Regions from separate parts of the Paenibacillus sp. FSL k6-2145 genome, predicted to be linked through region 1. Evidence: riboswitches for the same ligand, from Rfam matches in the RefSeq annotation. Region 1 holds a riboswitch; the other holds the start of a gene.
The links. Region 1 has a riboswitch for thiamine pyrophosphate ahead of thiC (phosphomethylpyrimidine synthase ThiC). Riboswitches for the same ligand answer to the same signal wherever they lie in the genome.
Positions count from the first base shown of each region.

Region 2: it holds a riboswitch for thiamine pyrophosphate, as region 1 does, so the genes downstream of both, NZ043_RS13760 (ECF transporter S component) here and thiC (phosphomethylpyrimidine synthase ThiC) in region 1, are expected to answer to the same signal.

Region 1 is NZ_CP150267.1:2,859,433-2,865,501, forward strand. Features, by position in the region: gene NZ043_RS12775 (Fe-Mn family superoxide dismutase) at 1-1,112, opposite strand, end outside; gene NZ043_RS12780 (alpha/beta fold hydrolase) at 1,270-2,295, opposite strand; gene NZ043_RS12785 (IclR family transcriptional regulator) at 2,655-3,398, shown strand; TPP riboswitch at 3,549-3,662, shown strand; gene thiC (phosphomethylpyrimidine synthase ThiC) at 4,083-5,867, shown strand.
Region 2 is NZ_CP150267.1:3,093,317-3,099,385, forward strand. Features, by position in the region: gene NZ043_RS13745 (radical SAM/SPASM domain-containing protein) at 1-222, shown strand, start outside; gene NZ043_RS13750 (pectate lyase) at 572-1,240, shown strand; gene NZ043_RS13755 (copper amine oxidase N-terminal domain-containing protein) at 1,413-2,366, opposite strand; TPP riboswitch at 2,528-2,636, shown strand; gene NZ043_RS13760 (ECF transporter S component) at 3,051-3,644, shown strand; gene NZ043_RS13765 (ABC transporter ATP-binding protein) at 3,645-5,216, shown strand; gene NZ043_RS13770 (energy-coupling factor transporter transmembrane component T) at 5,191-5,985, shown strand.

The sequences.
Region 1 (6,069 bases):
TGGGACAGGTTCTGGTGTTTTTCCGCCTGCAAAATCTCCAAACGGTGTGCTCTCGGGCTCCAGACAAGCATCGCCCAACCACTGCCTTCCACTTTGTTCGCAGCTTCTGTGAATTGATTTTTAAACGCCTCATAACTTCCGAAATCCCGCTTGATCTGCTCCGCCAGCATACCGGAAGGTTTGCCGCCTCCAGCAGGATTCATAATGGTCCAGAAGATCGTATGCAGGTAGTGGCCTGCCCCGTTAAAGGCGAGTTCGCGTTCCCAATGTTTGATGAGTTCAAAGTTGTTCTTTTTTCGCGATTCCGCCAGCTTTTTCTCTGCTACATTTAGTCCGTCCACATAAGATTGATGGTGTTTGTCATGATGGATACGCATCGTCAGCTCATCAATATGTGGCTCCAGCGCATTGTACGCATAGGGGAGAGGCGGCAGTGTGTGTCCTCCGATGGGAACCGGCTTCTCTTTTACGGGAGGTGCTGTAGAGCTGGGTGTGGCTTGTGTTGTTCCGGTAGAAGGCGGTTGAATGGTTGCGGATTGGATCTGAGCTGAAGCGGCAGGTGCATTTACATTTCCCTCTGGAGAAGTTGGAGCTTCTGAAGCTTGGCGATGGATGCTTCCTGACTCTGACGTATGCAGCGCATTTTCCAGAAAAAGTGACGGCTCCGAATCCGTTTCGCGCAAGATGCCAGGTTGGCCAAGCGTATCCAATACGCCCAGAAAATACTCCGATTCGCGGATAAAATGTAGAATAAGTACTTTGGCAAGCGGAACAGCTTGCACAGCAGCACTTTGTTCCAGAAGAACATACAGCTGTTTGATGAACTCTCTCGATTGCTGCCGAGCTGCCAACACAAGTTGATCGATACAACGAACGATGTAGGGAGCAGGCGGATGGGTTGCGGGCAATAGTTGTTTTAAAAGCTGATTGGCTACTCGCTCGCTGTTTGCAAAGGTAGCCTCCCATTCCTCCAGTAGCTTGACGTATGGGGGCTCCAGATCAGGAACCAGGGCACGAATGACGAGTGTATGTTCTTTCTCCTGCTCTTTCCAGAAACGGATTTCCTCCAATGTCCGCAGAGGCAGCAGGTGACCATATCCATACCAATTCATCTATATTGAACCTCCTTCAGATGAAATTCATTACATGCAGACTGTCTATTCATGCGTCCCAAGAGTATATTCCGCGAGCCTGTTGTCCTATGAGTGCAAAAAAAAGAGCCCCTGAGGGGCTCAAAAATCAACGGAAAATTCGATGATTGAAATTTAATTATTCTCCATTATTCGTGTTCTGCACATCGTCACTGCTTGTCTTCGTTACATGACTCAGGAACGTTGAGACACGGCGCAGATATTCCTTTGGATGCTCCCGGAAGATCAACTCATGGTGCGCATCCTGGACAATCCATACATCCGAGTACGGATTGGTCTGGTTGGCGGCGAGCTGCTCTGCAATCGGGTAAGGCGCTTTCTCGTCTTCCGTACCATGAATGAAGAAAATCGGGAACGGATAATCTTCCTTTTTCACTTCCTGGTATGGAATCTGTTGCAATCCGGTACCGTTCAGAACAGGGAACAACAGCTTCATGATCTCCAGTGTAGGCTGACGCGGCAGATCGATCTGGTTATGAATGTTGTGGTACAGTGTATCCGGCTCAAGCAGGAACGTACTGTCCAGAATCATCGCATCCACTTCCTGTGTAATCAGCCCAGTCTGAAGCGCCGTACCGGCACCCATGGAGAAACCCCACACAACCAGTTCCTGCGCACCGCGCTGCTTGGCGAACTGGATGGCACCCAACAATTGCTGTGACTCAGCTTTGCCACCTGTGGCTACAGCTTTGTTCACCTGTGAGGCGAAGCCATAATCGAACATGACCACGTTGAACCCAAGTTGATGGGCATAATGTGCCAGGTCATACATGGGTACCCATGTTTCTTCACGATTGGCACCATAGCCGTGACTGAAAATAATCGTTTTGCTTGCAGCATTGTCAGCAGGTATATACCATCCCTGCATCGTCCGGCTGCCATCTGCTGCCGGGAACGTGATGTCTTCGTACTTCATGTTCTTGGCCTGCATCGGATTGGAGAAGACCGGCGCTACCGTTGGATTGGATAATACCCATGCGATGTAACCATGCAGTGCAATAAAACAAAACAGTAGAAAAAATACAACGGAGAGCAGCAACGCTACGATAATATGTTTGAACCGAATCAGCCTCGGTGATAGGGAAGAGGGCAGATCGGACACTTTTGTTTGCAGCGGGGCTTCGCTCTGGGATGTTGGATACATGAATGCCCCTCCTTTGAAGTTCAGTTGAAGATAACAACGACATGAAAAGAGAATTGCGTCGATTTCAGAGCCTGCTTCAGAGCGATATCTTAATGTAATATATCTTTATCGTATGTTCCAGTATAGTCAAAGTCAATTGATTGAGGGCATTTGTTACGCAATTGTTATATAGTTCTTAAGATATATGGGTAACATTACCTTAGTGTGTAAATTACAGGGGATTAAGTCTTATAAAAAGGAAAAATTTACAGGTTGGCCTATTTCGATTTTGGCTCTTTTTGGTTTACAGATGAGACCGTTTCTCATATAATTTATGTAACCAAGTTTCATGTGATGAAACATGAGGAGGGCATTATGCCATGGAAGATCGCAAGTTAACCGTCCGGGCTGTGGAACGGGCGCTGGATATATTATTATGTTTTACCACACGCAGTGATCTAGGACTCACCGAAATTGCCAGCCAGATCGGCCTGCACAAAAGTACAGTGCACCGTTTGATGGCTACGCTGGAGGATCGAGGGTTCGTGATCCGTGATGCAGCAACAGAGAAGTACCGACTTGGCATCCGAATCTGGGAGCTGTCAGCTCATATGTCCCGCAGTGACGATCCTGCTATTCTGCTGTTGCCTGCGATGGAGCGACTGAGAGATCGATTGGGGGAGACCGTGAGTCTGTACCTGCGTGATGGGAGTGAACGGATACGGATTCAGGCTGTGCAAAGTGATCAGGCGATTCGCCGAGTCGCCCCCGTTGGTGTTAGACTCCCGCTGTCTGTGGGCGCTTCCAGCAAAGTTTTGATGGCGTTTGCCACGGACGAGGATCGTGAAGAACTGATGAACGGCCCGGAATGGCCGGTGTTTATTGATCCCGCGGTGTATTTGGCGCAAATGGGAGATATCCGGGATAACGGATATGCGACGAGTTATGAGGAACGTGAGCCGGGAGCTGCCGCGGTATCTGTACCGATTATGGATCGCAGAGGCAATATTGCAGCTGCGCTCTCGGTCTCAGGGCCTGTCAGTCGACTCTCGCAGGAGACATTGCATGAATACGCACCTGTATTGAAGGATGCTGCTACGCAGATGGGGCTCATGTTATCCTGATGTTTATGTAAGTTTTTTTCTCCAATGGAGTTTGATCATTTGGAATATAAAGGTTGTTTTTATGTTCCGGTTGCGCTACTCTGTAATGGACGGCCCTACGGGGCCAGCTTCATTGAATATGAACGGCGGCTTATGTAAGCCGCAACTTACTAACGTTACTGGGGGAGTCCGAATTGTCCGGACTGAGACGGAATCGCATGAGATTCCGGACCCTTTGCACCTGATCTGGATCATACCAGCGTAGGGAAGTAATCGGCGATATGACCTCAACCACCTCATGATGTGACCCTTGTAGTCTCCGTTAAGGAGCTGATTGAAGGTGCATTATTGGTGATGGACATAAAAGTCGGTTCCTTCGGGGACCGGCTTTTTTATATACAGTGAACGGGCGATATAGCGCGTACTCCATTGACTTCTTTTTTCAATAACCTGCGAAAGTGGGCTTGTATGATGAGAGAGAAGTCACCATAGATTCATGATCTGTGGCAGCCTCCGTCTGTTGTTAACTGTACATGAAAAGTGTCTCCCCTGGTCTGGCGTAGGATCGCTCTTTCTTCTCTGCATTGCGCATGATTTGGGACAGGTACGTAAGTAAGCTAATGACGATACCAACCAAACAAGCGACGAACACTGAGGAGGAGACAAGCGAACATGAGTACAGGAAATCAAACGGGACAACAAGCGATGGAGCAGGAACATAACGGTCAGCAGGTGGAAAAAGAAACAGGAGCGGCCGGACGGATTCAGCCCTTTCCGGGCAGCCGCAAAGTCTACATTCAGGGCTCACGGCCGGACATTGCTGTACCTGAGCGTGAGATAGCCCTTCATGACACGAATACTCCCCAAGGGGTGGAGCATAACGAACCGCTACGTGTCTACGATACGAGCGGGCCGATGACCGATCCCGGATTTCATGCCGATATCCGTGCAGGTCTACCAGCCCTGCGTACCCGCTGGATCACAGAGCGTGGCGATGTTGAAGCTTATCAGGGTCGTACGGTTAAACCGGAGGATAACGGACTAAAGCCCGGAGGGAAGAGAGCTGGAGCCGAAGAGTACCCTGGATTGCGTGGCAAACCGCTGCGAGCACAGACAGGACGCTGTGTGACTCAGATGCATTATGCGAGGCAGGGAGTCATTACGGCAGAGATGGAGTTTGCCGCCATTCGTGAGGGCGTAGAACCGGAATTTGTAAGGCAGGAGCTGGCGAGTGGACGTGCGATTCTGCCATCCAACATCAATCACCCGGAGAGTGAACCGATGTTAATCGGTCGTCATTTTCACGTGAAGATCAATGCCAACATAGGTAACTCTGCCGTATCTTCCTCCATCGAGGAAGAGGTGGAGAAGATGACCTGGGCGGTACGTTGGGGATCGGATACGGTGATGGATCTGTCCACAGGCAAAAACATTCATACCACCCGGGAATGGATCATCCGTAATTCACCTGTGCCGATTGGTACGGTGCCGCTGTATCAAGCGCTGGAGAAGGTGAATGGCGAAGCGGAAGCTCTGACCTGGGAGTTGTACCGTGATACGCTCATTGAGCAGGCAGAGCAGGGAGTGGACTACTTTACGATCCACGCAGGTGTACTGCTGCGTTATATCCCCATGACCGCCAAGCGGATGACAGGCATTGTGTCTCGCGGTGGGTCCATTATGGCAGCATGGTGCCTTGCGCATCATCAGGAGAATTTTTTGTACACCCATTTTGAAGAAATCTGCGAGATTATGAAAAGGTATGATGTGGCGTTTTCGTTGGGAGATGGACTTCGTCCAGGCAGTATCTACGATGCCAATGACGAAGCTCAGATGGCGGAACTGGCTACGCTCGGGGAACTGACGCAGATCGCATGGAAGCATGATGTGCAGGTGATGATCGAAGGGCCGGGTCACGTGCCGATGCATAAGATCAAAGAGAATGTGGACTTGCAGATGGAGATATGTAAAGAGGCACCGTTCTATACGCTGGGGCCGCTGACGACCGACATTGCTCCGGGATACGACCACATCACATCCGCCATTGGTGCGGCCATGATTGGCTGGTTCGGCACGTCCATGCTCTGTTATGTTACACCAAAAGAACATTTGGGCCTGCCCAACAAGGATGATGTGCGGGAAGGGGTCATCGCCTACAAGATTGCAGCCCACGCCGCCGATCTGGCAAAAGGCCATCCACGTGCTCAACGCCGGGATGATGCATTGTCCAAGGCGCGCTTCGAATTCCGCTGGCGTGACCAGTTTAACCTGTCACTGGACCCTGAACGTGCGCTGTCCTACCATGATGAGACGCTGCCAGCAGAAGGGGCCAAAGAAGCTCATTTCTGCTCCATGTGCGGACCGAAGTTCTGTAGCATGCGCATCACGCAGGACATTCGTGCCTTTGCCGCGGATAAAGGATTGTCCGAGAATGAGGCTGTAGCAGCGGGCATGCAGGAAAAGGCCGAGGAATATCGGACACGTTCCTAAGCGCCGGTACAGCGCAAGCTGGGCAGTCTGACATCGTTTGTAGGTGAGAATACTGCTATTATGTCGTCTGCTTCATCTTACTGATCAGCTTCCTGATACTTTTTATCAGCATTATGGTTGATTGTCTAGCAGATGTTTAATAAAATGAATGTAAGTAAACACCAATAAGAGTAGCCAGGCCAATGGCTACTCCTGCACAGCA
Region 2 (6,069 bases), 230 kb from region 1:
CATGCATTGCGTGGTCAGGCAGCTGTGCTTGTGGATGGAACGGTGGTTCCATGCTGTCTCGATGGCGAGGGTGTAATTAACCTGGGTAACGTGCACGAGAAGTCATTCTCGGAGATTATTGAGGGTGAGCGAGCGAACAATCTGGTATATGGCTTCTCCAGGCGGGAAGCTGTGGAAGAGTTGTGTCGAAAGTGCGGTTATCGTCAGAGATTCGGAGCCTGATATCTTATATCAGCAAGCCAGAAGACATTCAAGATCACACATTTGGAGACAAATGTAGTGGTCTTTCTTTGTTACCGGGGATTAAAGTGAGGGGTACATTACGTTACAAATGAGCATACCGTAGGTTGATATCAGCATATTGCTTGAGGGACCTGATATGCAAAAAATGCCGATATGAGAGGGATTGTGCGGTGTCATGATATATCTGATCTAATGATCATTCTAGTTACCTTCCTTATTTGGTAGGATTAGGTTGTGGGTCGGACAGAGGTGCACCTCTGACGAACTTCCAGAACAAGCTTAGGCTTGTACACTACCAAAAACGAGAGAATAAGGGAGGAATAAAATTATGAAAAAAATGTTGACGTTGTTGCTGTCCGCTGGTTTGGTTGCTTCTATATTTGGTGCCGTTCCGGCTGCGGCTGCACCTACCGTTGTAAATTCAACCATTGTGGTTCCAAAGGGCACGACCTATGACGGCCAAGGTAAAACATTTGTAGCCAATCCTTCCACACTGGGCGACGGATCTCAAGCTGAGGGTCAGAAACCAGTCTTCCGTCTGGAGGCAGGGGCCACGCTCAAAAACGTAAACATTGGATCACCAGCTGCTGATGGTGTTCACTGTTATGGCAACTGTAATATATCGAATGTAGTCTGGCAGGACGTGGGCGAGGATGCACTGACATTGAAGTCTGCCGGAACGGTTAACATAACCGGTGGGGCAGCGTATAAGGCTTATGATAAAGTGTTCCAGATGAATGCAGCTGGAACAATTAACATCAAAAATTTCCGTGCAGATGATATTGGCAAACTGGTTCGCCAAAATGGTGGGACTTCCTTCGCAGTTAACATGACGCTGGATAACTCTAACATTTCCAATGTGAAAGATTCGATTATGCGTACAGACAGCAGTACATCACAAGGCAAAATTACGAATACCCGTTATTCCAAAGTACCAACGTTGTTCAAGGGGTTTGCTTCAGGGAAAACGAGCCAGTCTGGGAACACGCAATATTAGACAGGAGATTGAATCGCTGGAGTTGGTAAAAGTTTAAGCTTTGCTTGTAATAAAATATAACGCCAAAAAGAGCGTCCCAAGGTCATTGCCACAATGACTTAGAGGGCGCTCTCTGTAATGCAGATGTCATAGTATAGTTTTGCTGAGTGATGTTTTATAGAGGATGCTCAAATTATTTCTCTCCCGGAACTCCAACGATGACTTTGCCTTTCTCGGGGACAACAGAACCGGTATCAATAGAGCCCAATTTGTTCATGATTTCGTAAAAGGTTTCTTCAAGCATGCGAGAGTACTTGAATGATACGAGTGTTTGACCTGCTACGGAAGGACGAGTCCCTGCTTCAGCAACGGCTTTGGTTTTAATAAAGAACAGGTCACCGATGGTTCCGGCACTTTTGCTGATGTTGGCCTGCCACTGTAGCAAGGCACTTCCATTTTTAAGGATATAATAACTAATTAGATCGTTATCCTCAACAACGAAGAAACGATCTTTTTTGTCTTGTTCAAAAATGTATTCAATGGATGAATCCACTGGACCCAAAGGGTTGCGAATGTCCAGACGTGCTTGTCCCAGTTCAGAAAAGCGGGGCAGATGCAGTGCGGCTTCACGCGCCACAGTCAGATCGGAACTGTTATATTCTTTTACAATCGTAGCATCGGTAGTGTAAATGTAGGCTTCCTTGGCCTTCTGGTTCCACTGCACATTGGCACCAAAAGCTTCACCGATGGCACGGAGCGGAAGCATCGCTTTACCATTCACCAGAATCGGCGCTGAGGATAATGTCGCATTCTGACCGTTTTTCTTCATTGTTTTGCTGTTAGGTGTAAGGACATACTTATCGCTGCCTGTCTTAATGCTGATCTCTTTTGTTTTGTTATTGTAACCAAACGTATAGTTGCCGAGGAATTGAAGCTCCGTCAATGCCACGTACGTAATACCCTGCCGTATGACAACATCATATTGAGCTTGAACATTGTTAATATAAGCTGTCGGTTTAGGCTTGGTTGCTGCGGCTTCCGCCACAGTGGATGAGAGTAAGGCAGGTGCCGTGCCTGCGGTGAGTATCGAAGCGGCAAGGACCATTTTCCATGTTTTAAGCTGCCAAACAGAGTTGTAATCTTTCATCACTATCAATCTCCCTTCTAATGTTTAAGACGGACTGCATAACCTAAATGTTTCATATTATGGAAAGTGAACCATCCGATGTCCTTTTCCCTGTTACCCCAAATAAAGCTTTTTCTAGGGATTGCCACAAATACCCATCTGATGTACATTAGAAGCAATGAAAAAAGTGAACCGGGAGCTCAATGAAGTTGGGCTGAGAGAGTGGCCTTGTGCCGCTGACCGTACATCTGATCTGGGTAATGCCAGCGTAGAGAACATGGATTTGCGATATGTAAGGGTGAATTATGGGAATGAACGTGGATGAACAACAGATCTCTTTGAACTGTGGTGGTGTATCTGCCAGCGCGAAGAGGGAATTGTTGATATTCCGTATTTTCGACATCCATCTGATACATTATTGTGAGGATTGTATACTGCGCGTAAGGCCTTCCCGGAACCGGGAAGGCTTTTTCGTTTATTTTTAGAGGTTGTTCAAAAAGTCTGCTTTTGATTACGAAGGATGCCTGACGGCATCATCAGCATCGAAGATGGAATTCAGCCGAAATGTCCGTTGCTCGCGTAGTTTTCCCTACGCTCCGCTACTCCATTTCTAGCTTCATCCCATCTTCTTGGTACTGAAAACCAGTCTTTTTGAACACACACTTTTACAACCCTCACAGGGAACAGAGGAAGGACGTAGAGAACATGGCAACAACAGCAGGCAACAAGCGATTGAAACTAACGGATATTCTGGTAACCATCGTGATCGCAGTGGTATTTGGGGTGATTTACAAGATATGGGGACCTACATATGACTTGATGAAACCATTTGGCGTTCATGCGGAGCAGATGATCTACGGCATGTGGTTTATGGCGGGCACGTCTGCTTTTGTTATCATTCGTAAACCAGGCGTGGCTATTCTTGCCGAAGTTGCGGCTTCAACGGTAAGTGCCTTTCTGGGCAGTGAATGGGGCATGTCCACACTTGTATACGGTCTGTTGCAAGGATTGGGAGCCGAGATATTCTTCGCAGCATTTTTGTATCGAAAAACCAATCTGTTTGTCACCTGTCTTGCAGCCATAGGAGCCGCAGCGGCTTCGCTTTTGCTGGATTATCAATACGGGTATATTGATTCACTCTCGGCCTGGAATTATACGTTATTTATCGGATTCCGCTTCATTGGAAGCATCTTGATTGCCGGAGTGTTCGCTTATTATCTCGCAAAAGCATTGGAACTGACCGGTGTAACACGCTCCCTCAGACCGGTATCCAAACAGGATTATGAGGCGTTGGATTAGATGAGCGGAGAGGGAAATTCGCAAGCGGTAAGTGTGACAAATCTAAGATGCAAGTTCCCGGGAGAGAAAGCCTTGGTATTTCAAGGCTTGTCTCTTTCTGTGCGTCAAGGAGAGAAAGTGCTGTTGCTTGGCCCGAGTGGCTCCGGTAAATCGACGTTATTGCAAATTCTGAGCGGTCTGATACCACGTTCGGTTGAGATTCCGATGAAATGTGATGATATCCAAGTTCCCGCTAAAGCAGGAGTGGTCTTTCAAGATCCGGATACCCAGTTCTGTATGTCCTTTACGGATGAAGAGATCGCATTTGTTCTGGAAAACCGAAATATTCCACGTGAAAAGATGCCGGCTCTGATTGAATATTATCTGAAACAAGTGGGGTTATCCTTTGAACAGAATCGTGTATTGATCCAGTCCATGTCTCAGGGGATGAAGCAGCGTCTTGCGATTGCTTCGATGCTTGCCATGGACCCGGAGGTATTGTTTTTGGATGAACCCACTGCACTGCTGGATGATGAGGGCACTTCCCAAGTGTGGGATACCGTTAAACGGATCGCCAGTGACAAAACAATCATCATTGTTGAACACAAAATAAACAAGATTGTGGATATGGTCGACCGCATCATTGTGTTGTCACCTGAAGGAAAGATTGTGGCGGATGGGCCAGCGCAGCAGGTATTCACGGATGAACGAGGCAAGCTGAAGGCTTATGGAATCTGGTATCCAGGCATATGGGAGGAGCAAGAGCTGGCAGCTAAGGAAGAAGAGGGAAGTGCTTTTGGAGAACTTCAAGTGTGTGTGGATCACGGCATCTCAAACTTGGAAGCACAGCAATCGTCTGGCTTATCCGTTACACCGGGTATATCCCCCATATCTCACGTCTCATCCTTATCACCTGTATCACCCACCTATCAGCCTGCACTGGACTTGAAGCAGTTCACCGGATGGCGTGGGAAAACACCCTTCATTCAGGTCGAGCAGGCCAAAGTATGGCATGGAGACTGGATTGGTATTGTCGGAGCTAATGGAGCTGGAAAGAGTTCATTGTTGTTATCTCTGATGAATATCCTGAAAACAACAGGTCATTATGAGGTTGAAGGCCAGCCTTCTGGCAAAACGGAGCAGCTTGCAGATCAAATCGCGTTTGTATTTCAGAACCCGGAGTTTCAATTTGTGACTAACACCGTCGCGGAAGAAGTGGAATTCTCATTGCTGGGGGGCAGGCTTACAACGGAAGAAAGACTTGTCAGGACTGATCATATGTTGAATCAATTTGGATTAATCGACCTGTCCGAGCGTCATCCCTACCAATTATCGATGGGGCAGAAACGACGCTTGAGCGTTGCCTCTGCACTGGTGAGAGAGCAGCGAATACTGCTGTTGGATGAACCTACTTTTGGACAGGATGCCCGCAATACTTTTGCCATGTTAGCACAACTGGAGCAATTGCGGAGAGAGGGAACAGCTATTGTTATGGTTACCCATGATCGTGAAATTGTAAAAAGATATTGCACCCGAATCTGGACGGTAGATGAGGGGAGGTTAACTGATGCAATTGTCGTTTCCTCACCGTGAAACCTGGCTTCATAACGTCAATCCGGGATTAAAGATGATCATTCTGACGATGATGTTTGTTATCGTTATCCTTATCCACAATCTGAATGTAATGGCCAATGTTGCTGTGGCGATGATGTTATTACTGTGCTGGACAGGTCATCCGTGGTATAAATTGATACTGTACGCATCACCATTCATTCTGGTGTTTATCTCCACGTCTACAGGTATGATGATGTTTGGTAAGGGCGAGACCACATGGTATAAATGGGGACTGATTCACATAACCGAAGAGAGCTTTTATCGCGGTCTACACTTGGGTTTTCGCTCGCTGAGCATGGCAGCGGCTGGGTTATTCTTTGGTCTCACGACCAAGCCGGTACGGCTGTTTTATTCCCTGATGCAGCAATGGAAGCTTCCTGCAAAATATGCCTATAGCTTTCTGGCCGCGATGCGCATGATCCCGATTTTGCTGGATGAATTCCAGACGCTCCGTTACGCTATTCGTATACGTGGAACACGGCAACGTGGCTCTCGCTGGAACGTGTATGGTACACTCAAGCGTTACGCTATTCCGCTGCTGGCACAGAGCATTCGCCGTGCACAGCGAATGGCGGTAGCGATGGAAGCGAAAGGGTTCATAGATGGCGCGAGCCGCACGTATTACATTCAGATTGGCTATTCGCGAGCTGATCTGTGGTTTGTATTTTATTATATCCTCACCTTAACAGCGGCTTATTACATCGGGATTACCTTTCCTTATCATGCTACGATGGTGGATGTAAGGTAATACGGGGAGATAGAGAGAAATATATTGAGGTAACCGGTAACTTTTTCCTGTTTACAGCGTCTATATGGAAATAACTTCTAATGG